Regions from separate parts of the Pseudarthrobacter sulfonivorans genome, predicted to be linked through region 1. Evidence: predicted binding sites of a transcription regulator. Region 1 holds the regulator's gene; each other region holds the start of a gene.
What was found. Region 1 encodes HrcA, which represses chaperone genes, less so after heat shock. Its sites were predicted from a motif close to TTNGCACTCGNNNNNNNCGAGTGCNAA; they were not measured.
Positions count from the first base shown of each region.

Region 2: AU252_RS17480 (FmdB family zinc ribbon protein) is a predicted target of HrcA. The motif match lies at 1,969-1,995, and genes of this name have one in related genera.
Region 3: groL (chaperonin GroEL) is a predicted target of HrcA. The motif match lies at 3,907-3,933, and genes of this name have one in related genera.
Region 4: AU252_RS14235 (Hsp20/alpha crystallin family protein) is a predicted target of HrcA. The motif match lies at 1,947-1,973, and genes of this name have one in related genera.

Region 1 covers NZ_CP013747.1:4,680,292-4,686,051, reverse strand. Annotated here, with positions in the region: gene AU252_RS21300 (GerMN domain-containing protein) at 9-965, shown strand; gene AU252_RS21295 (16S rRNA (uracil(1498)-N(3))-methyltransferase) at 987-1,769, opposite strand; gene dnaJ (molecular chaperone DnaJ) at 1,772-2,899, opposite strand; gene hrcA (heat-inducible transcriptional repressor HrcA) at 2,977-3,990, opposite strand; gene AU252_RS21280 (DUF3097 domain-containing protein) at 4,138-4,986, shown strand; gene AU252_RS21275 (DUF4870 domain-containing protein) at 5,115-5,534, shown strand; gene hemW (radical SAM family heme chaperone HemW) at 5,605-5,760, opposite strand, start outside.
Region 2 covers NZ_CP013747.1:3,848,692-3,854,451, reverse strand. Annotated here, with positions in the region: gene AU252_RS17495 (GNAT family N-acetyltransferase) at 1-301, opposite strand, end outside; gene galU (UTP--glucose-1-phosphate uridylyltransferase GalU) at 307-1,212, opposite strand; gene AU252_RS17485 (5-formyltetrahydrofolate cyclo-ligase) at 1,320-1,940, shown strand; gene AU252_RS17480 (FmdB family zinc ribbon protein) at 2,056-2,319, shown strand; gene cpaB (Flp pilus assembly protein CpaB) at 2,419-3,165, shown strand; gene AU252_RS17470 (AAA family ATPase) at 3,185-5,760, opposite strand, start outside.
Region 3 covers NZ_CP013747.1:1,422,247-1,428,006, reverse strand. Annotated here, with positions in the region: gene AU252_RS06290 (siderophore-interacting protein) at 1-261, opposite strand, end outside; gene AU252_RS06285 (uracil-DNA glycosylase) at 276-1,046, opposite strand; gene AU252_RS06280 (DUF3263 domain-containing protein) at 1,180-1,509, shown strand; gene AU252_RS06275 (LytR C-terminal domain-containing protein) at 1,561-2,178, shown strand; gene AU252_RS06270 (cold-shock protein) at 2,337-2,543, shown strand; gene AU252_RS06265 (ABC transporter substrate-binding protein) at 2,555-3,820, shown strand; gene groL (chaperonin GroEL) at 4,112-5,740, shown strand.
Region 4 covers NZ_CP013747.1:3,143,146-3,148,905, forward strand. Annotated here, with positions in the region: gene AU252_RS14215 (hypothetical protein) at 1-343, opposite strand, end outside; gene AU252_RS14220 (phosphatase PAP2 family protein) at 484-1,263, shown strand; gene AU252_RS14225 (MmcQ/YjbR family DNA-binding protein) at 1,269-1,577, shown strand; gene AU252_RS14230 (MerR family transcriptional regulator) at 1,598-1,924, opposite strand; gene AU252_RS14235 (Hsp20/alpha crystallin family protein) at 2,060-2,485, shown strand; gene AU252_RS14240 (J domain-containing protein) at 2,561-2,914, shown strand; gene AU252_RS14245 (hypothetical protein) at 2,958-3,335, shown strand; partial or broken gene AU252_RS14250 (AAA family ATPase) at 3,327-4,070, opposite strand; gene AU252_RS14255 (cupin domain-containing protein) at 4,535-4,897, shown strand; gene AU252_RS23625 (hypothetical protein) at 5,371-5,760, opposite strand.

The DNA.
Region 1 (5,760 bases):
GGCCACGAGTGCCGGAAACAGCGACCCCCCTCAGTGCCAGGCGCGTCGCGCCACGTTTGCGTCCGCAACGTCTCCTGAGCCTGCTGCCAGCATTCCTCCTCCTCACCGGTTGTATCGCGGACCCCAGCCCTGAGCCCAACCTGACGGCAAACTCCAGCGCTGCCGCCACCGGCTCCCCCGGGGCACCTTCCACCAGCGCGCCCCTGGAAACTACACAGTCCTCGAATAAGGCACCGGTCTACTGGATTGGCCGAAGCAACAGCAATGTGTTCCTATACCGGGAGTTCCGGGACGTGCCGGAGCAGGAGAATCCAGTGACCCGCGCCCTGCGGGCCATGATGTCCGAGAAGCCGCTGGACCCGGATTTCTTCACGCCCTGGCAGGATCCCGAGAAACTCGCCTCGTCCATCTCCGGCAAGAACGTCATTACCGTCGACGTCTCGGAGGATGCCTTTAACAGCAATGTCGACGCCGACATGGCCGGCCGCGCCATTCAGCAGCTGGTCTTTACCGCTACGGCAGCGGCCGCGAGTTCCGGCCTGATCGATTCCGGCCAGCAGATCCAGGTCAGGATCCTGGTGGATAGCCACACCGATTACGTTGCCTTCGACCACGTCCAGCTTGGCGACCCCATGTCCCGAGCTGCCGGAATGGTGGCGCCCGTGTGGATCATTGATCCGCAGGAAGGGACTGACCTGGCCGGCGGAAGCGTCAAGATCACCGGCCGCAGCACCGTTCCGGGCGGTAAGCTCCGCTGGCAGATCCTGCGGGCCGAAGCGAACGGGAACAAGACACCCTACCTGACCGGGGAGACCACTGCAGCTGCCGAAGCCGCCCAGTCCGGAGTCTTTACGCTTGCCCTTAGCCTGTCCTCGGGGAATTACGAGCTCCGCGTTTCGCAAGTGGATGCGGCCGGCACCAGCCAGGAGCTGAATGTGGACACGCGGAACTTCAACGTCCGGTAACAGCCCGCGTAGCAGTCGGCCTCAGGATACCGGTGCTGTCCAGCGTCCCAGTACATCACTCGCCAGAACAACCGCTGCCGGTCCGGCTGTGGATGACCTCAGGACGTGGTGTCCCAAGAGCGCCGTCACGGCGCCGGCGTCGCAAAGCCGGGTGACTTCGCGGGGACTGATTCCGCCCTCCGGACCAACGATGAGCAGAATTTCCAGGGGTCCGGCGTCAGCTTGGGTGCCCTGCCATGATTCCAGGACAGACCGGAGCGGCCGGACCGCGTCTTCGTGCAGGATTACGGCCAGATCCGCTGCCGCCACGGCCGCCGCAAGGCCTGGCGTATCGACGGTGGCGCGCACCTCGGGGATCCAGGCGCGGCGTGCCTGCTTGGCGGCGGCAGTGACCACGGACTGCCATTTTGCGTGGGCCTTGGCCGCGCGCTCACCCTTCCAGCGGACAATTGATCGCTCGGACTGCCAGGGAACTACGGCATCAATCCCGAGTTCGGTTGCCGTTTCCACGGCCAGTTCATCACGGTCCCCCTTGGCCAGGGCCTGCACCAGCACGAGCCGGATGTCAGGCCGGCCCTCCACAACGAGGGCGGAGCATTCCACGGTGAGCTCCGCGGGCGACGCCGAGACAACAGTTCCCGTCAGCCGCCTTCCGGCGCCGTCGGCAATGTCCACTGCCTCTCCGGGAGATAGCCGTTTTACAGTCACGGCGTGGCGTGCCTCCGGCCCTTGAAGGACAAAACGGGCACCGGGCACCAGATCGTCCAGCGACCCGGCACCGCTGAAGAAAACGGGATTGCTCACCGCTACAGGTTACCGAACCGGTCCCGCAGCTTGGCAAAGACGCCGCCGCTGGCAGCCAGTTTGCCTTCCGTGAACTGCTCGCCCCGCAGCTTCGCCAACTGCCGCAGGAGATCCTCCTGCGCGGCATCCAGCTTGGCCGGCGTCTCCACCTGCAGATGGACCATCAGGTCCCCGCGGCCGTAACCGCGCAGGTGCGTCACGCCGAGTCCACGGAGCGTGATGATCTCCCCTGACTGCGTCCCTGCCTTGACGTCGATTTCCTGCAGCCCGTCAAAGGTTTCCAGTGACAGCTCGGTGCCCAGGGCGGCGGCAGTCATCGGGATGTGCAGCGTTGCGTGCAGGTCGTCACCGTCGCGTGCGTACGTGGCGTCGTTGTTGACGCGGAGTTCCACGTACAGGTCCCCGGACGGTCCGCCGGCCGGGCCTGCTTCGCCCTGCCCGGAGAGCTGGATCCGGGTGCCCGTGGCAACACCGGCCGGCACCTTGATGGTGAGCGAACGCCGGCTGCGGATGCGGCCTTGGCCGCTGCATTCGTTGCAGGGGTCCTTGATGACCGTCCCGAAGCCTTCGCAACTGCCACACGGGGCCGCCGTCATGACCTGGCCCAGGATGGAGCGAACCGCGCGCTGGACCTGGCCGCTGCCACCGCAGATATCGCAGCGCACAGGGTGGCTGCCTTCGCGGCAGCATGACCCGTTGCAGGTGGGGCAGGTGACAGCTGTGTCCACTTCGAGTTTCCGGTTGACGCCGAACACAGCATCGCGGAGTTCGATCCGTACACTGATCAGCGCGTCCTGGCCGCGGCGGACCCGGGAAGCGGGGCCGGAGGTGCCGCCTGCCCCGAAGAACGTGTCGAAGATGTCCTGGAACGCGAAGCCCTGGCCGGAGTATCCGCCGCCGCCGAACCCGTTGTCGGTGCCGTTCTCGTTGCCGGTGGTGTCATAGATCCGGCGCTTCTGCGGGTCCGAAAGTACCTCGTAGGCATGGGTCACGGCCTTGAAGCGGTCCGATGCATCGTCCCCGGGGTTTACGTCCGGGTGAAGAGTGCGGGCCAGCTTGCGGTAGGCCTTCTTGATCTCTTCCCCGGTGGCTTCCGGCGAGATTCCGAGGACGTCGTAGTGGCTGCTCAAAGTTCGTATCTCTTCCTTGTTGTACTGCCGGCAGCCGGGCTGCCGGCACTGCTCTTCGTGCCTGGACCGCGGTGCTGTTACGGACCCAGAATTCTTGAAAGGTAACGGGCTACTGCCCTGACGGCGGCCATCGTGGTGGGATAGTCCATCCGGGTGGGGCCGAGCACACCGATCTTGGCAGTGCTGTCTGGTCCGTAGCCCGTGGCCACCACGGAGGCTTCCGCGAGTCCGTCGTACGGGTTTTCACGCCCGATGCTGACTGCCACGCCCCTCGGATCCTGCGCCATGTCGCTCAGGAGGCGCAGCAGGACAACCTGCTCCTCGAGCGCTTCCAAGACCGGTCCGATACTGAGCGGAAAATCCACATTGGAGCGGGCGAGGTTCGCCGTTCCGGCCATGACCATGCGTTCCTCGCGGCTGCTGTGGGCGAGCGTTTCCAGCCCGTGGGCCAAGGCCTGGGCCGCCGCGCGCTGGCCCGGGCTGACCGACGAAACGACTCCCGGCAGCGAGGGGGTCAGCCGGCTCAGCGAGATGCCCGCGAGTGATCCGAGGAAGTGTGTCCGCAACGCGGCGATGGCGTCGTCGCCGAGGTCCTGGCCGACGTCGATCACGCGCTGTTCGACCTTGCCGGTGGTGGCGATGAGGACCACCAGGACCTGCCGGGGCGCGAGCAGGACGAATTCGATGTGGCGGATGGTGGCGCGGCTCAGATGCGGATACTGCACTACCGCGACCTGGTTGGTCAGCTGCGACAGCATCCTGACGGTCCTGTCCAGGACGTCGTCCAGATCGTCTGCGCCCTCCAGCAGCGACTGGATTGCACGCCGTTCCGCGTGGGAAAGCGGCTTTACCGCTGAAATCTGGTCCACAAACAGCCGATAGCCTTTGTCTGTGGGGATCCGTCCGGCGCTGGTGTGCGGGGCCGTGATCAGGCCGTCGTCTTCCAGGGCCGCCATGTCGTTGCGGATGGTGGCACTGGACACGCCGAGGTGGTGGCGTTCCACGAGCGCTTTTGAACCTACTGGCTCGCGGGAGTGCACATAGTCCTCCACGATGGCGCGCAGTACTTCGAGTTTGCGCGGCTCGCTCATACTCCACCTCCATCCGTGGTCACTGCAGGGTTAGCACTCGACATGCCTAAGTGCTAACAGTCTAATATGAGTCACCCCGTTGTTAGCATTGGTACCGCTCCGGGCGAAATTCCGGGCCAGGATCTAGCGGCAAGGCGGAATCAATCCATGCAGTACCAGAACTGGGGTCCGCAGGAGATCACCGCGCCCGTGAGAAGCGAACTCCCTGAGGTCCCCGTGGAACGTGGCATGGTTCTCGAAGACGCCCAGTCAGGCTGGGTGGGAGCGGTGACCCGGGTGGAGAAGTCCGGTGGCATGCATGTAGTGGCCCTCGAAGACCGGCGCGGCAAGTCCCGGTCCTTCCGGCTGGGCTTCGGGTTCCTCCTGGAGGGGCAGCCCATCCGGCTCCTTCCCCCGGCTCCCAGGCAGGCCGCCCCCGTCGTCGCCGGCCGAACGGCGTCCGGCTCAGTCCGCGTGGCCGGCCAGCGTGCCCAGGTGGCCAAAGCCAGCAGGATCTGGGTGGAGGGAAAACACGACGCCGAACTCGTGGAAAAAGTCTGGGGTGACGATCTCCGCGTAGAGGGCATCGTCGTCGAGCCTTTGCATGGCATTGATGACCTGGCGGGGGCGGTGGCCGCATTTGGTCCCGGTCCGGGGCGGCGGCTGGGGGTCCTGGTGGACCACCTGGTGCCGGACTCGAAGGAGTGGCGCATCGCGGCTGCCGTGATGGCCTCCCCCGGCGCGGTGGGGAATGTCCTGATAGTCGGGCACCCTTACGTTGACGTGTGGCAGGCCATCCGGCCCGCTGTGCTGGGCATCGAAGAATGGCCGGTGGTGCCCCGCGGGCAGGACTGGAAGACCGGAATCCTGGCGGCGTTCGGCTGGCCGCACTCCACCAAGGAAGACATCGGGCTTGGCTGGCAAAAGCTGCTAGGCGCTGTCCGCAGCTACGCGGACCTGGAAGCATCGCTGCTCGGGAGAGTGGAGGAAGTCATCGACTTCCTGACGGTGCCCTGACACCGGATCCGGCTCCTGGCGGCAGCATTTGGTGGCTGAACCAGTATTCTTGGTACTGCGGAGGCTGCAGTTGCTTCAGTCCGGCATTCTCCAACCCAGCACCATTGCACTTTCGAAGGAAGAAAACCGTGGCACAAAACGCACGCGAGCACCGGGACGACCACGGCGGCCAGGGCCGTTCCGAGTACCAGGGCGTTCCGGCTAATGCGCTGCCCCTGACGGCCAGCGAAGACCGCCAGTGGGCCACACTGGCACACTTCGGCGGGATCCTCGGCTGTGTTCCGTCACTGCTGATCTACCTGATTTTCCGTGAGCGCGGGCCGTTTACCGCCCAGGAATCCAAGGAAGCGCTGAACTTCAGCCTGCCGCCCACCATTGCGGCGCTGGTGGCCAATCTCCTGGTGTTCATTCCGGTGGTGGGAAATGTCTTCGCCGTCATCGCCACCCTGATCTGGATTGCCCTGACCTGCTTCTCCGTGGCCGCAGGCATCCATGTCAACAAGGGCCAGCCCCACCGTTACCAGTACAATCTGCGCTGGATCAAGTAGTCCCCACCCGCGCCCTAACCTCGCAAGCTCGGCCAGGGAACCCTGCGGGCGTGGGCCCAGCACCCGCGGTTCAGTCCGGCAGGATCCTGCGGACCACGGCGTCGGCCAGCAGGCGGCCCTTCAGGGTCAATACCAGCGTGCCGTGGAACGCAGCCGGCGGCTCCACCAGGCCGTCGGCAATGAGCCCGGCCACGGCGTGACGGCCGTGGTCGCCCAGCGTTGACGT
Region 2 (5,760 bases), 830 kb from region 1:
ACACAATCGAGGACACAGTCAGCTGGCCAACGATGACCGGGGCCGCCAACCTGGGCGTGCGCTCAGTGATCAGGAACGGCAGGGCCGTCCCCTGGGCGGCCTGGATTTTCAAGGACCGCACCATCTGCCGGTAGTCAGGCAGGGCACCGCCAGGTGCCGGATTGGATGCTTCCCAGGGCGCCAGCCACTCGCTGTTGCGCCCCCGGACCTGGGTCCATTCCTTCTTGTCCCGGTACCGGATGGGGCGCAGGATCAGGTCGCCGCATTCGAGTGTTACGGGCCAGATGGGTCCGGGGCGCACGGCAGCTATTTAGCGAGGCCGGCCGTGAAGCCCGGCAGCCACTCCCGCAGGCCGGGGCCGAGGTCGTCGCTGTCAATGGCGAGCTGGACGCAGGCCTTGAGGTAGCTGAGCTTGTCACCGGTGTCGTAGCGGCGGCCGCGGAAGACCACGCCGTAAACTCCGTAGCCGTCACCTTCGCCGGCTGCCAGTTCCTGCAGGGCGTCGGTCAGCTGGATTTCCCCGCCCCGGCCGGGGCCGGTGTGCTCGAGTACGTCAAAAACTGCGGGGTGGAGGACGTAGCGGCCAATGACGGCCAGGTTTGAGGGCGCCTCGTCCACGCTGGGCTTTTCGACGAGCTTGTTGATCCTGACGTAGCCTTCACCGTCGATCTCCTGCACATCGGCACATCCGTAGGCACTGATCTGGGAGGGCTCCACCTCGATGAGGGCCACCACCGATCCGCCGGTCTTGGACTGGACTTCGATCATGGTGCTGAGGAGTTCGTCCCGCGCATCGATCAGGTCGTCGCCCAGGAGGACTGCAAACGGTTCGTTGCCGACGTGCTGCTTTGCACGCAGTACTGCGTGGCCCAGGCCGTTGGGGTCACCCTGGCGGACGTAGTGGATGTCACCGAGGTTGCTGGCTGCCTGGATGGACTCAAGCTTCGCCAGGTCGCCCTTGGCTTCCAGGGTGTCCTCCAACGAAGGAACCCTGTCGAAGTGGTCCTCCAGGGCACGCTTGTTGCGTCCCGTGATCATCAGGATGTCGTTAAGGCCAACATTGACAGCCTCTTCAACCACGTACTGGATGGCCGGCTTGTCCACCACTGGGAGCATTTCCTTGGGCATGGCTTTTGTGGCCGGCAGGAACCTGGTGCCGAGTCCGGCAGCGGGAATAACGGCCTTGCGTACTGTCTGCTGAGTGGTAGTCACTGGACTAATCTAACGGAGGGGCTGACCATTCAGTAATTATTGGTGGCTCCTGAGCCAATGCGGCGCAGACGCTGCAACGGCCACCCTAACGGCAGAGAAGGAACGGCATGTCCCAAGGAAGTAGCGAAGCCAAGGCGGACATCCGCGCACGCCATCGTGCGCGCCGCGCCGCGACGGACGCCACCCAGCGCGACGCGGCCGGTGCCGCCCTGGCCGTCCACGGCGCCGCATGGGCCGAACAACTGACCGGTGGGACGCCGTCGACCTTTTGCGCCTACCTGGGCGTGGTCCCAGAGCCGCCCACGCTGCCCCTGATCAGCGAACTCCACCGGCATGGCCACACCATCCTGCTCCCTGTCTGCGAGCCCGGCCGCCGGCTGAGCTGGACGTACTGGACTCCGGGCGTCGAGTTTGTCCGCAGCCGCTATGCGCCGGTGCTGGAACCAGCCGGACCGCGCCTTGACCTCGGCATCATGGCGTCCGTTGCCGCCCTCTTCATCCCCGCCACGGCGGTGGACAAGGACGGCAACCGCATAGGCCAGGGCGGCGGCTACTACGACATCCTGCTGGGTTCCCTCGCCGAAGACGGCCCGGAGATCCCGCTTGCGGCCATCGTCTTCGATTCCGAACTGCTCCCGGCCGGAAGCATCCCCGCCGAAGACTTTGACCGGAGGGTTCCGGCTGCGCTCACGCCCTCAGGTTTGATCCGGCTGCCGGACCCGGCCTGAGGCAGGGCTACTTTCCGGGGTGATAGAATTGGCACTCAGGCCCTTCGACTGCTAATGGACGGTTTCCGCTCAACGCAGTACAGGACCTCTCGTTTGCCCCCGAGGAGGATCACCAGTGCCCACTTATGCCTACGCCTGCAAGGATTGCGGCCACGCCTTCGACGTTTTCCAGTCGTTTACCGACAGCACCCTGACTGCATGCCCGGAGTGCCAGGGCGCCTTGCGCAAGAAGTTCAACAGCGTGGGTGTGGTCTTCAAGGGCTCCGGTTTCTACCGGACCGACTCCCGGGATGCCAAGGGAAGCACTGTTTCGGCTGCCCCTGCCGCCCCCGCGGCCGCACCGGCGCCGGCACCTGCCACCGCCGCTGCCGCCAGCTGACCTCCGGTCCAAAAAGACGTACGACGCCGGCGGCACGGTTGTCCACATAGGCACCTTCGCTTCTGTCGGACGTGGTTGCCGGTACGTAGCGTGGTCCGTATGCCCGCTACCCTCTTTCGTTCCGGCCGCGGATCCGCCCCGCCGGGACGCCCGGCCCGCCGCCCGCTCCCGTCAGCACGCCCTCGGGGCGCGCGCGGCCACAGGCTGTTGTCCTGGCTGGGCCGGAACCGGCGCCTTGCGATAGCGCTCCTGCTTTGCCTTGCTGCCGGGATCACGGTCCATCAGCTCACTCCCCCGCCCGCCGACACCGTCTCGGTGTTGGCCGCGGCGCGGGATCTCCCCGCGGGAACGGCCTTGACAGCCACGGACCTGACGGCAACGAAGATCCCGCCGGGGATGCTGACCGCCGGATCCATGTCCCACACCAGTGAAGCCGCGGGCAAACAACTGGCCGCCCCTCTTCGGAAGGGCCAACTGGTAACGGACTCCCTGCTGCTGGGTCCCGGCCTCCTGACCGGCACGCCACCGGGCTCCGCAGCCGTGCCCTTGAGGATGGCCGATCCCTCCTCCATCCAGCTGGTATCGCCCGGGCAACTGGTCAACGTGGTCCTGACCGGGGCGAACGGCTTCGACCAGCAATCCCCCTCAGAAGTGCTGGCTTCCTCCGTTCCCGTCCTGTGGACGTCGGGACAGGGCGGCAAGTCGGGTCAGTGGCTGGGCACGGGCGAGACCGACGGGCTGATCGTCGTGGCGGCAGCCCCGGAGCAGGCTGCCCGACTGGCCGGGGCCTCCACGCAGGGCAAGCTGTTTTTCGTCCTGGTGGGACCCGAGGGCGGTGCCGGATGACGCCGTCAGAGCCTGGTGGTCAGCTCCAGTGCGGCGGCTTGTTTTCCTTCAGCCAAGCGTCGTGATCGTTGTCGGGGCCATCGCCCCAGCGCTTCGGATCATCCTCCGCGGCCTTGCTGGGCAGGACGCCCGCGGTCTCTGGCAGCTGGCGCTCCGGCACAGCCGCGTTCCCGTTTCGTGCGTCATCCGCGTGGTCGTTACCGTGCGTATCTGCCTGATCGGCGTTCCGTGGGGTCACAACAACCGCCTCCTCACTGGCCAGGCGTCCGGCCTGGTCGTCGTTCCTGTCGTTTCCTTCGTTCCCCAGCGCGAGCGGGTCCACGTCCTCGTCAAAGAATCCACCCGTGGCCGTGCCCCGGCCGGGGGGCAGAATATTCTCAAGGCCCAGGTAACCCGCGATCCGGTCCGCACACGCGGACGGGTCCGTGAAGACTTCGATGGTCCACAGCGGCATGTACCGCCAGCCCATCCGTTCCAGCAGCTGCGGACGGAGCCGGCTCCGCTCACGGACACTCATGGTGCGGTACTGCTCCGTGCCATCCGATTCGATGGCCACCGGCCGCGGAATCTCGGCGTCGTCCTGACCCATGGTGCTAAGCGGGTCTGCTGCGGCCACCACGTCAATCACGCCGTCGTACTGGTGCCAGACGCGGGCGCCCCGGGCACGCAGCCGGTCACCAAGATCGGCGACGAGGGGATCGGCCCCAAGCGCCTGCTCACTGGCGGCGGCACGCGAGGCCGGAGTTCCGAGATCCGTCTTTCCCGCAATCTCACGGTTGAGGAGCTCGTAGAAGTCCACCGCGCCGTAGGACAGCCGCGTGTGATCGAGGTCTTCGGGCTGGAAACACGTCAGGACGTGGAGTGAACGCCGTGCACGCGTCATCGCCAAAGCGAATTTTTCCCGCCCGCCCTCAGCGGACAGGGGTCCGAAGTTGTGCAAAGCCCGGCCGTGCGGAGTGCGGCCAAAACCGGGTGAAAAAATCACATGGTCACGGACCAGGCCCTGCGCCCGCTCAAGGTCAACCACCCGGAACGACTCGGATCCTGCGCTGAAGAAGCTGGCCAGGCCCGGGTGGTTCGGCAGCTGAAGACGAATGGACTCACCGATCCGGGCAGCATGGCGAAGGCTGGCGGTGACCACTGCCAGCGAGGTGCGCGGCCGTGTCCGGGCGTGCTCAAAGACCAGCTGCACCACCCGGTTAACCTCGGCCACTACGGATTCGACGCCTTCGTGGTCGGCACTGGGCAGTCCGGTGCCGTCGGGAAGGTACTCCACCAGGAGCGCCCTGTCCAAGCCCGTGGCGGACTGTCCCTCGGGGAGCCGGCGGAGGGCGCCGTCGTAAGAGTTCTTGCTCAGCTGCAGGACCAGGTCCTCGTCAACCGCGCGGTAGACAAAATTCATCCGCCAGACAGGCAGGATGGCAGACAACGCCGAGAACGCGCTTTCGACGCGCTGGTGGGCCGCTTCACCGGCGGCCAGCCGCTCAACACCCACGGTGAACGTCCGGGGGCTGGCAATCTTGGCATCACCGAAAGCGATGACCTGCCGGGCGCGTGCGATGGCGGGCAGGACGGCCTGCAGCGACGTCGCTTCGGCGTCCAGGATGACCACGGTGTCGAAGCGCTGTTCGGCCGGCAGGAGCCCGGTCATGAGGTACGGGCTGACTGACCAGACCGGCACCAGCATGGGGACCAGCTCGGCGGCCTGGGCCGTCAGCGCGGCGAGGGTAACCCGGCCGTCCTTGAGCAGGCTCCTGAGGAGTTGGGCCTGGCGCGGGTGTTCCGCAAGCGCGGCCCGCCACCGTTCGGACAGGTCCCAGCGCAGGCGCGCCGCGCCGCTGGCAATATGGGCGTTGTCCGCGAGCCGGTATTCGGCCTCAAGCTGCCGGAGTGCGTCCCCGTCAGACATGGCCAGGTAATCGTCGCCGCTGATCATCGCTTCCAGCGCGGACTGCCACCAGGCCAGCTCAAGCTCGGCTGCGACGGACTCTGCGGGAACCTCCCGCTCCGCAAGATCGGCGAGGAGCTCCCCCAGGCCGTGCTCGCGCATGTTTTCCACGAGCAGCGTGCGCTCGGGCAGCGTTTTCAGCGTGTGGGTGTCGGCCACGAGCCGCTCCAGCCGCTCCATGAGTTCCTCATAGCGGGCCGTGGCCAGCGAACCGCCGGCCTGCGTGTGCCGGAGGGCTTCCCCCAACTGGGTCAGCTCCCGGTCCAGGGACCGGTACATCACGTTCATTTCGGCAAGGCCCGAGGGGACGGCCGGATGGCGCTGCGAGGTGGCGTAGCCGGACCAGAGGGCACGCTGGTCCTGCACCAGCACCAGCGAGCTGTGGAGATCGGTGATGTGGACGCCCGGACGGACGTACTCCTTCGCGACGCGGCGCAGGCGGGAACGCTGCATGGAGGCCATGTCGACGTTCCGCTCCCGGCGCCAGGCGGAGGACGCCGTGGCGGAGATGAGATCGTTGACCGGCCTGTCGAAGATGTCCGGTGTGAACTTGTCGAGGCTTTCGCGGACAGCCATGAGGAGTTCGAGCTGCTCCCCCCACTCCGAGAAGGACGTGCCAAGCCGGATTTCGGCATGTTCGGCCACGC
Region 3 (5,760 bases), 1.8 Mb from region 1:
GGTGAAGGGCCACTGCTCGCGGGGCATGGATTCGCGGATGGTCCACAGGTCCAGGGGCTGGGCATAGTCAACGCCGGGCTGCGGAAAAACGATTTTGATGTAGCGGTCCACGAAGGTGTTGTTCACGTAGGCGGCAAAACCTTCGCCGCCGGCCACGATCCTGACCATGTGGGGCGAGAGTTCTTCGCGTCGAATGACCGTGAGATCGATCTGCGGACGTGTTTTTTTCGTGGCATTGGTGGTGGCCGGAAGAGTGCTCATAAGGCAAGCCTAAGCTAAGGGACCGGAGGGAGTTCCCAGGTTACGCCAGGGCATCCCTGGTCCTGCAGCAGTTGGTTGATGGTGCTGAAGGGCCGGGAGCCGAAGAATCCGCGCGACGCCGACAACGGGCTGGGGTGGGCGCTGGACACGACCGCCGCGCCGGGCAGGAGGGGCCGGACGCTCTCCGCGTCCTTGCCCCACAGCACCGCCACCAGCGGCGACGGCCCGCCGTCGGAAGTGCGCCGGCTGGCCACCGCGGTGACTGCCGCCGTCGTGATGGCCTCCCAGCCTTTGCCCCGGTGGGAGCCGGCTGCCCCGGCGCGGACGCTCATGACCCGGTTAAGCAGCAGGACCCCCTGGCTGGCCCAGGCGGACAGGTCGCCGTGGACGCGCGCCGGAAGGCCGAGGTCGGACTCCAGCTCACGGTAGATATTCGCCAGGCTCCGCGGGATGGGGCGGGTCCGCCCGTCAACGGCAAAGGACAGGCCGATCGCGTGGCCCGGCGTGGGGTAGGGGTCCTGGCCCACTACCAGGACCTTCACGCCAGCCAGCGGCTGCCGGAAGGCGCGCAGAACGTTCGACGGCGCTGGCAGCACCCGGTGCCCCGCGGCAACTTCGGCGGCCAGGAAGCCCAGGACGCCGCGCAGCTCACTCTCTACTGGGCCCAGCGCCTCCGCCCAGTCGGCAGCCATCAGCTCACTGAGCGGCAAGGCGGCCATCTCGGCAAAGCCAACGGCCTCCGCCGGGTCCGCCGTCAGTTCGAACAGCGCGTCAGATTCAAACACGCTCCCATTCTCGCAGGGTTGCCGGACGCTGCGGCCGGGGCGCAAATGACAACCGTGTTATTCACGCCGTAACATGGGGAGGAGATTTTGTAACTTAACCGGTGATTCAGCGAGACCAGCGAAGGGGTGTGCCGTGGCGGAACCTGCTCGGGAACATATGCCGGAGCCGGAGGAGCGCGGTTCTTTGCTGGCTGACTTTACCCTCCGCGACTCCCCATTGAGCGAGCGCGACCAGCAGATGCTGGCACTGGAGCGGCAGTGGTGGAAGTACGCGGGGGCCAAGGAACAGGCCATCAGGGAGCTTTTCGATCTGTCCGCGACCCACTACTACCAGCTGCTCAACGCCCTCATCGACACCGAGGCTGCACTGGCCCACGACCCCATGCTGGTCAAGAGATTGCGTAGACTACGTACGTCGCGTCACCGGGCACGCACTGCACGACGCCTGGGTTCCGACGCCTGACCACGCTCGTGCTGAGCCATCAGCAGCAATCAACAAGGACGTCTCCCCACCATGACCAAATACGCTCGGGATGAATTCGACAAGGTTCCGGAGTCCGCCTCGCGGCAGGGCGTCCACCGTGCGGCCTCGGCGCCTGCCCGGCGGAAGCTGTGGCCCATCCTTGCTGTGGGGATTGTGGCATTGGCCATCGGAGTGGTGTCCTTCCTGATCCTCCCCAAGCTCGGGTTCACCCAGGCCGGCAGTGAAGCCTCCACCAGCCTGGAATCAACCGCTGCCCCCGAGGCAAGCGCGGCACCGTCAGCCACCGCTGAAGCCTCCACGGACCCGGAGCCCTCTAAGAGCCCCGACGCCGAGCCCAGCGCTTCGCCCAGCAACATTCCCTCCGCGGTTGTGCTGGACAAGACCCAGGGCGTGGCCATCTACAACGCCGCCGGGAAGGCCGGGCTCGCCGGACGCATCAGCTCGATGGTCCAGGCCGATGGCTGGACGCTGGGTCAGGTGGGGAACTGGGGCGGCGCTCCGCAGCAGACATCCGCAATCTTCTATTCAGGACCGGCGCAGAAAGCCAACGCCGAAGCAGTCTCCGAACTCCTGAACATCCCTACCCTGGTGGAGAGCCAGGACTTCCAGGTGCCGTTGGTTGTTGTCCTGGGGCCGGGCTACCAGTAGCGTCTCGCCGTCACGCCTGAATAACTTTTGGGCACCGGAGCGGCCGTGTGGTTCGGCCCGCCGGATGGCTTGTCGCTAGAGTGATTTCAGGCTTCGGTCCGTAACAAGCGGCACACTTCCGACGGGGACCGACGGCACGACGGAAAAGAGTGGACATCATGGCATTGGGAACGGTTAAGTGGTTCAACGCCGAAAAGGGCTACGGCTTTATTACGGTGGACGGCTCCGCGGACGATGTCTTTGTGCACTGGTCGGCCATTGAGGGCGAAGGTTACCGCGCCCTGGATGAGGGACAGCGCGTCGAGCTTGAAGTCGGCGAAGGCGAGAAAGGCCCGCAGGCAGAAAACGTCCGGCCCGCGCAGTGATCTCCCGCAGCTTGCGTTCAACAATCGTCCGCACAACCACAGGGGCGGCCCTCCTGCTGGCCCTGGCCGGCTGTGCCGGAGCTGGCGGCAACGCCCGCGTTGACTCCGCTGAAGCATCCGGTGACGGCACGCTGCGGATCGGGCTGATCCAGGACAGCACAGGGGAGCAGGCCTTCCTCAACGACTCGCAGCTCGCCGCGGCCCAACTGGCAATCAAGGAAATCAATGCGGCCGGCGGCCACAAGGGCAGGCCTGTAGATCTGGTGGTAGGCGCCGGTGATGGCGCCGACGCCCAGGCCAGGAATCTGGCCTCAGCCAAGGTTGATGCGGTGATCGGCCCCACGGATTCGAGTCACGCCGCCGCCGCCATCGACGTCCTCTCGGCCGCGCGCGTCCCGCTCGTCTCGCCGGCCAACTCCGCTGCCGGGCTGTCCCGCTACAAGAGCGGCGGCTATTACTTCAGGACGGCCGCGGCGGACGTTGCCCAGGCCTCGGTGCTGGTGAAGCTGGCCAAGGACGGCGGCGCCAAGAGCCTTGCCGTGGTCCACCAGGACAGTGCCTACGGCAAGGACGTTTCGGCCGCGGTGACCGGTGCCGCCAAGAACGCCGGCCTGGAAACTGTCTCAACGACCGCCTTCAAGCCCGGCGACGCCGGTAACGCCGCAGCTGCTGCCAAGGCCGCCACTCCTGACGCTGTAGTGCTGATCGCCAGGGACGACGCCCAGGGCGCCATCGCAGAGCTCAATAACGCGGGACTTTCGGGCAAGAGCATCATCCTGAGCGACGGTGCCTTCGCCCAGTACGGTTCGGGACTTGGATCCAAGGCGCTCGAAGGCGCCCGTGCAGTGGTGCCGGGCCTGTTGCCGTCTGCGGACTTCCAGGCCCGTCTTGTGTCGGTCAACCCTGCCCTGAAAGACCTTTCGTTCGCCGCAGAGACCTACGACGCCGTGAACCTGGCGGTCCTGGCGGCAGCGAAGGCTGACGACGATGCCGGCCGCTCCATCGCCGCCAACCTGATCGCCGTCTCCGGCGGGACAGCAGGCGGGCAGCCCGCCGCGCAGGCCTCGGGCCCGGCCACCAAGCCGTGCCTGTCCTACACCGACTGCCTCGCGGTCCTGAAGACCGGGGCAGGCATTAATTACGACGGCGAATCGGGGCCGGTTGCCTTCGACGCCAACGGTGACATCACCACGGCCAACTACATGGTGTTCACCTACGGCGCAGACAACAGGGCAGTGCTCAGCGGCCGTGAGGCGGCAGGACGGGCCGCAGGCTGATCGCCGGTGGCGAACGGGCCGCCCTGACAGGGCGATTTGCGGGACCTTTCGCTTGCACTCTCACCTAGGGAGTGCTAATTATTGAGTTAGCACTCCTACGTACCGACTGCTAAAGCAACGTCCGGTTTGTCCGGCTTCGGGGCTTGGCGGCGGTCGTGGAGCGAGAGAAATACCTAGCTGGAGTGAGATCCCCAGCCGCGGCATACAGAGGCCGCCGGTGAAGGATCGTCCGTCGCGGGCACTGCAGTGAGGTTCATTCTTAACGACTGTCCCGAAAGGACTACTGCCGTTATGGCCAAGATCATTGCATTTGATGAAGAGGCACGCCGCGGTCTTGAGCGGGGCCTGAACATCCTCGCCGACGCCGTCAAGGTCACCCTCGGCCCGCGTGGACGCAACGTCGTCCTCGAAAAGAAGTGGGGCGCCCCCACGATCACCAACGATGGTGTTTCCATCGCCAAGGAGATCGAGCTGGACGACCCTTACGAAAAGATCGGCGCCGAGCTGGTCAAGGAAGTTGCCAAGAAGACGGACGACGTCGCTGGCGACGGCACCACCACGGCTACCGTGCTGGCGCAGGCCCTGGTCAAGGAAGGCCTGCGCAACGTCGCGGCCGGCGCTGACCCGCTGTCCCTCAAGCGTGGTATCGAGAAGGCTGTAGCGGCCGTCACGGTTGAGCTGCTGGCCTCCGCCAAGGAAATCGAAACCAAGGAAGAGATTGCGGCTACTGCCTCCATCTCCGCCGGTGACGATGAAATTGGCGCCCTGATCGCTGAAGCCCTGGACAAGGTGGGCAAAGAAGGCGTCATCACCGTCGAGGAGTCCAACACTTTCGGCCTGGAGCTCGAGCTCACCGAAGGCATGCGCTTCGACAAGGGTTACATCTCCGCTTACTTCGTTACCGATACCGAGCGCCAGGAAACGGTCCTTGAGGACCCGTACATCCTGATCGTCAACTCCAAGATCTCCAACGTCAAGGAACTGGTTGCTGTCCTGGAAAAGGTCATGCAGTCCAACAAGCCGCTGCTGATCATTGCCGAGGACATCGAGGGCGAGGCCCTGGCCACCCTGATCGTCAACAAGATCCGTGGCACCTTCAAGTCCGTAGCCGTCAAGGCTCCGGGCTTCGGCGACCGGCGCAAGGCCCAGCTGGCCGACATCGCTGTACTCACCGGTGGCCAGGTCATCGCCGAGGAAGTCGGACTCAAGCTGGAGACCGCCGGACTGGAACTCCTGGGACGCGCCCGCAAGGTTGTTGTCACCAAGGACGAGACCACCATCGTTGAAGGTGCCGGCGACGCCGACCAGATCGCTGGCCGCGTTTCCCAGATCCGTGCCGAGATCGAAAACTCTGATTCGGACTACGACCGCGAGAAGCTGCAGGAACGCCTGGCCAAGCTGGCCGGCGGCGTTGCAGTCATCAAGGCCGGTGCCGCAACCGAGGTTGAGCTCAAGGAACGCAAGCACCGCATTGAGGACGCTGTCCGCAACGCGAAGGCTGCTGTTGAAGAAGGCATCGTCGCCGGTGGCGGCGTTGCGCTGATCCAGGCCGGCGCCAAGGCGTTCGCGAACCTGAACCTGACCGGTGACGAAGCAACGGGTGCGAACATCGTCCGCGTTGCCATCGACGCCCCGCTGAAGCAGATCGCCTTCAACGCCGGCCTCGAGCCTGGCGTTGTTGTCGACAAGGTCCGCGGCCTGCCTGCAGGCCACGGCCTGAACGCAGCAACCGGCGAGTACGTCGACCTGCTGGCTGCCGGCATCAACGACCCCGTCAAGGTAACCCGCTCTGCCCTGCAGAACGCGGCTTCCATTGCCGGTCTGTTCCTCACCACTGAGGCCGTTGTGGCCGACAAGCCGGAGAAGAACGCTCCGGCCATGGGTGGCGGCGACGACATGGGCGGCATGGGCGGCTTCTAGTCCCCAGCGCCCGGACTACG
Region 4 (5,760 bases), 1.5 Mb from region 1:
GTTCGGCCAGGAGGGCCAGGCAGTCGTCAAAGTCAGGTGCAGTGCCTGATTCGAGGGCAAGCGTGACGGCCGTTTCGGATACCGGCCAGAGGACCCACCCCGTGAAACCGGCTCCGGAAAGGGCGCTCCGGAAGATGCGTGCCGCCGTCGGGTATCCCGGATCCGGAAGCTGCCGCACGTCCGCCAGTAGGGCTTTGCTCACCGCATCCGTGCGGCCGCGCAGGCTCAACTCGTCCAAATGTGCGGCGGCAGCAGCGACGTGCGGCCAGTCCGATCCCGGAGCGGCCTCAGCCAGGATCCCGGCCAGTGTTTCCACGCCCTGCCGGTTGATCAGCTCATTCATCGCGCCCACTGAGCCAGGCTACCCCGGCAGGCTGACATGCCCGGCGGCGGAGCCAACGCGGCAAAGAACAGGGCCAACACCGGGCAGAAGGGATAATCTTCACCTTAGGCACTCCATAACGGCGCACGGACGGAAATACAGTGGCAGAGCAGGCAGGCAAGAACAGCCTTTGGCGGACCTTCCATGACAAGTTCGTGGTGGAGGAACGCTTTATGGAACCGGCCGCGCGGAAGGCTCTGTACCGGACGGCTGTGGTGCTCATTGGCGTGGGCGCCCTGCTGTTCATCGCCACCCTGGTGGGCGTTCTGCAGAGCAACACCGGCCCCTGGGGTCCCGACGAATCCATCCGCGACTGGCTGCTCTCGCTCCGGTCAGAGACCCTCACGGCCGTGATGATCTTCCTCGCGGTGATCTTTGGCCCTGTTGCCCTGCCAATCATCGTGCTGGTGGTGACGGTGGTCTGGGGGTTCGTGGCCAAGCACGCCTGGCGGCCCATTGTGCTCGCCGCCGCGATGCTCACCGGCGTCGTGACATCGCAGATCATCCTGGCGATCGTCCAGCGCTCGCGGCCGCCGGTGGAACTGATGCTGTTCGGCGCCGACCACACCTACTCATTTCCGTCCGGCCATGTGCTGGGTGCCTGTGACTTCCTGCTGGTGACCACCTTCCTGGTGTTCTCGCGGCGGAAAAATCCGAGGTCGGCCGTCTTCGGCTTCGTTGGTGCGGGCATCGGCGTTGTCCTGGCCGCGCTGAGCCGCCTGTACCTCGGCTACCACTGGCTCAGCGACGCCATGGCTTCAGTCTCCCTCTCGCTGCTGATCCTCGGTGCCGTCATCGCCCTCGATACGTGGCGGACCGCCCGGATCCCCGGTGAACGGATCACGGGCGAGCTCTCCAAAGCGGACGCGCCGGGGGATTAGCCGCGATGGCAACCGAGTCGGATGTCCGCAGCATGTGCCTCGCCCTGCCCGGTGTCACCGAACGCAGCAGCTGGGACCAGCCCGCCTGGTTCGCGAAGACGCTGATGGCGCGCATGTGGGAGGACGGCGTGCTGACGGTGAAGACCACAGAGCGGGAGGCCTTGGCCGGTACGGCGCCCACTACGTATTTCTGGACGCCGCACCACGAGCGTTCGCCGCAGCTGGTGCTGGTCCGGCTGGCGCGGATCGGCACCGAGGAACTCGGCGAACTGCTTGAGGAGTCCTACCGGCTGGCGGGCGGCCGCGGATCCTGACTGGCCGGGGACTCTGGCCGTTACGTGTCCGGGCGTGACCTGGCCCGTCCGAGGGCGCGACGCAGTTCGGCATTGGCTACCTCGAGCTCCAAAACTTTGGCGATGCCGGCAAGATTGAGCCCCTGGTCCAGGAGTTCGCCGATGTGCAGGAGCAGGGCGACATCGGCATCACTGTACTGACGCGTGCCCCCGGCCGTTCGCTCCGGGAGGATCAGCCCTTTTGTCTCGTAGAGCCTGATGTTCTGCTGCCCGGTCCCTGCCAGCTTTGCCGCCACGGAGATGGCATACAGTGCCTGCCCGGCCCGAGGTCCCGGTTTTTGTCCTGGTGTTCCACTGACCGCGTCCACTCCAAAATTCCCTCCCCGTGATGTTGCATCAGTCTCGCACGAGTGCTATAAAAAATCTATATCCACCACCACAGATAAACGATGGTGGGTATAGCAACTGGAAGTAACTTCTAGAAACTGAAGGAGTGGGAAATGATGTTGATGCGTACGGACCCGTTCCGTGAGCTGGACCGGCTCACCCAGCAGGTCTTCGGAACCGCAGCCCGGCCGGCGGCCATGCCCATGGACGCCTGGCAGGAAGACGGCGAGTTCGTGGTGGCGTTCGACCTCCCGGGCGTCAAGATCGATTCAGTGGACCTCAATGTTGAACGCAACGTACTGACTGTCCGGGCGGAGCGCCAGGACCCCACACAGCCCAATGTGGAGCTGGTGGCCTCAGAGCGTCCGCGCGGTGTCTTCAGTCGCCAGCTCATCCTGGGCGACACGCTCAATGCGGACAACATCAAGGCCAGCTACGACCAGGGCGTCCTGACCCTGCGGATCCCAGTGGCGGAGCAGGCCAAGCCGCGCAGGATCGAGATCGAAACCAAGCAGGGTTCCTTGCACGAGATCGGTAAATAGGTCCGGACCGCGGGGGCACCGGCTGCAGTCGGTGCCCCCGCGCCGTCCCCGTAAGATCCCCGAGACGTACCCGCCATGACCAGCCAGCCGGACTACTACGCCGCCCTGAGGGTGAAACCCGCTGCCAGCCAGCAGGAGATCTCGCGCGCCTACCGGGCGCTGATGCGCACCCACCACCCCGACGTCGACGGCGGCCCAAAGGGTGACCGCAACGTCCAGGATGGAGAGTTGCTGCGGATCATGCAGGCGTTCGCTGTCCTCCGTGACCCGGCGCGGCGCGCAGCCTACGACCGGAGCCGCAACGGAGCAAGCGCGGCGGGTGGCGCCCCGACCGTCGTCCCGGTCCGGAAGGTCAGCAGCCGGTCCGTGTCGGCCGGCAACACCATCAGGATCACGCCGGTGCGCTGGGAAAGCGGACCCTGGACGTAAACCCCGTAAGACGACAGCCACCACCGCGAGGAGGCGGAAAACAATGAGCGACTGGCGCCGCTACGACTCCCACCTGATCCCTGCCTTTCACGAACGCTTCGAACAGCGCTGGGGCGAGGGTACTGCACCGTTCCTGGACCCCGAAGCCCACGAAGAGCCGCTTCCCCGCGCGCAGTGGATCAACCCTGCCACCGGCGCAGCCTTGGCAGTGGTGCCGGTGTGGACCGCAGAAGACGAACAGCAGCGTTCCTTCGGAGTGTTCTATCTTCCGCCTGCCGGGGACGTCTGGGTGCTGCGGCCCGGTTACACCGGCTATTTGGAGCCGGCAGACGGCGACGCGGAGCAACTCGTCACGCTCCGGAATGATGCCTTCCGGAAGGCCGTGGCGCACGCCAAGGAGTTCCTCTTCGGCTCACAATGAACCGGCCGCGTCCGTGCCGCTGCCCAGCAGGCTGCGGGTGAGGGTTTCGGCGTCGGCCATCAGATCCTCCACGGCGGCCGCCAGATGCGAATCGGACACCGGCGTGTTATCCAGCGCCGCAGCCACCACCGCCCGCCGGACCAGTTCCCGGGCGAAGGAGGCGGTGGTTCCCGCCGTCCGTTCCGCGGCGGCATCCAGTGCCGCCGGGCTGAACGCCACCATGCGGCCGTACAGTTCCAGCAGCCTGACCCGCTCGGCATGGGCCGGCAGCGGGATCTCCACCGCGAGGTCCACCCGGCCCGGGCGCTGCGCCAGCGCCCGCTCCAGCATGTCAGGCCGGTTGGTGGTGAGGACAAACGCGACGTCGGCGTCGTTATCCAAGCCGTCCATGGCGTCCAACACCTCAAAGAGCAGCGGCTGCGGCCCGTGCCCGAAACTCCGGTCCTCGGCAATAAGATCGCAATCCTCCAGCACGACGATCGAGGGCTGCAGCGCCCGCGCCATGCGGGCCGCCTCCGAGATCCTGGCGAGGGAACCGCCCGAGAGGAGGATCGCCGTCGAGCCTTCACTCTGGCTCAGCAGGTGCCGGACGGTGTGCGTCTTGCCGGTGCCCGGGCGGCCGTACAGCAGGATGCCCCGTTTGAGATGCTGACCGTGCTGTTTGAGGGACGCCCGGTGCGTGGCGATGCCCACGGTGTGGTCCGCGACCTTCTGCAGCAGGCCGTCGGGCAGGATTTTCGGAGTTGAACAATTTCACTGTTCCCGTTGCCATGTCTGTTTTCTTCGCCACGCTCTCTGTGCTGCCGGACGTCACGGGCCGGCGGGCCGCGGAGACCCTCTTCCGCTGTCCCAAACGCACGGTGCCGGATCGGCACGTGCAAGCGTCCCGCCGCTGAAACAGTCCGACGGCCCTCGATAGCCTTCACGTCAGAGCATCATCAGCAGGCAGCAGGCAGCAGGCAGCAGGCAGCAGGCAGCAGGCAGCCGGCGACGATGCAGACGATGCCGACCGAGGTCAGGATCCATCCGGGAATCAAGACGACGGTGCGTCCGTATCAGAATGGCGAACAGCGGCGTACAGTGTGGAACTACCGGCGACGGCCAAGGTCGTCCGAGGCGACTGCGGGCTTGGCGTGACAGCGGGGCTGAACCGTTGGCCGTATCCACAAGAAAATGCATACCGACAACAGGAGGTCAAGATGGCAGGTTTAATTCGCAAGAGCCTCGATTCGCCTGAGGAGACCAGGCCGTTCGAGGGTGGGACGGGTCAGCTCCAACTGGTAAACATGGAAGCGGGCGGCGTCGGCCGCGCCACATTCCTGCCGGGGTGGAGGTGGTCCGAGCACGTAAAGCCGATCGCTAAGACGGACAGTTGCCAAGCCTCCCACATGGGCTACTTCATCTCCGGACGGATGAAGGTTGTCATGGACGACGGCGAAGAAATGGAGTACGGGCCTGGGGACTTCGGCATCATGCCTCCTGGGCACGACGCCTGGATTCTTGGCGACGAGCCGTGTGTCGTGATCGACTGGCAGGGATTCGCTGACTACGCCAAGCGGTGATATGAAAGCTGGCAGGTCAGACTCTCGGGCGGGAACCGTCGTTCCACCCTGTTCGGATCCAGGCTCGACCAGTGCGGTGCGATGCCAATGCAGCAGGCAGAGCTGACGAGCAACGAGGTTGAGTCTCGCCGGCCGGCAAGCCTGAGGACCTGATCGAGCGCCGCTTCACCGCGCCGGCGCCGAGCCGGCTGTGGGTCGCTGACATAAGCTATGTCCGCACGTTCGCCGGTTGGGTCTATGGTCCATCACGCCGATCGCGGAGTGCAGCACCGGGCGATCCGCTACACCCAGCGACTGGAAGAAGCAGACGCCGTTGCCTCCGTAGGGTCGAAAGGCGATTCGTACGACTATGCCCTTGCCGGGGAGTCACGGGGCTTCCGCCGACTGCGACTTCTGAACACCAGGGACATCCAATTCTGAAGATGACGCGTGGGTCTGATGGCCACGACTTTGGGTCCGAGTAGTGCCTCAAGTCAAGATGCTCGCGAAAATCGTTTCGGTGCCTCAGCTATTTTTGCTGGCAAGGTTGGTGTAGTCGGGCTGGGACAGCGGAAACTGGGGAACAGCTGCGACTGCTGCACCATGTCGCTGAGTGACTGGTGGTGCCGCTGGGCGCCGCCGATGCCCACCAGCCGGCTGCCCGGATCCTGACCGGCAAACTCCGCCATCAGGATGTCCGCGTCCACAAACCGGTGCGGCGGGATGTTCTCCACCACCACGGAGAGGCCTTCAGCCGGCTCACCCAGGTGCTCCGTCAGCGCCTCAAGCAGCTGCTTGCCCGCCCGCTGCCGGTGGTTTCCGGCCTGCGCCAGCTGGACCAGCTCGGAAAAATCGTCGATGAACTTCCCCAGTTTTTCATCCAT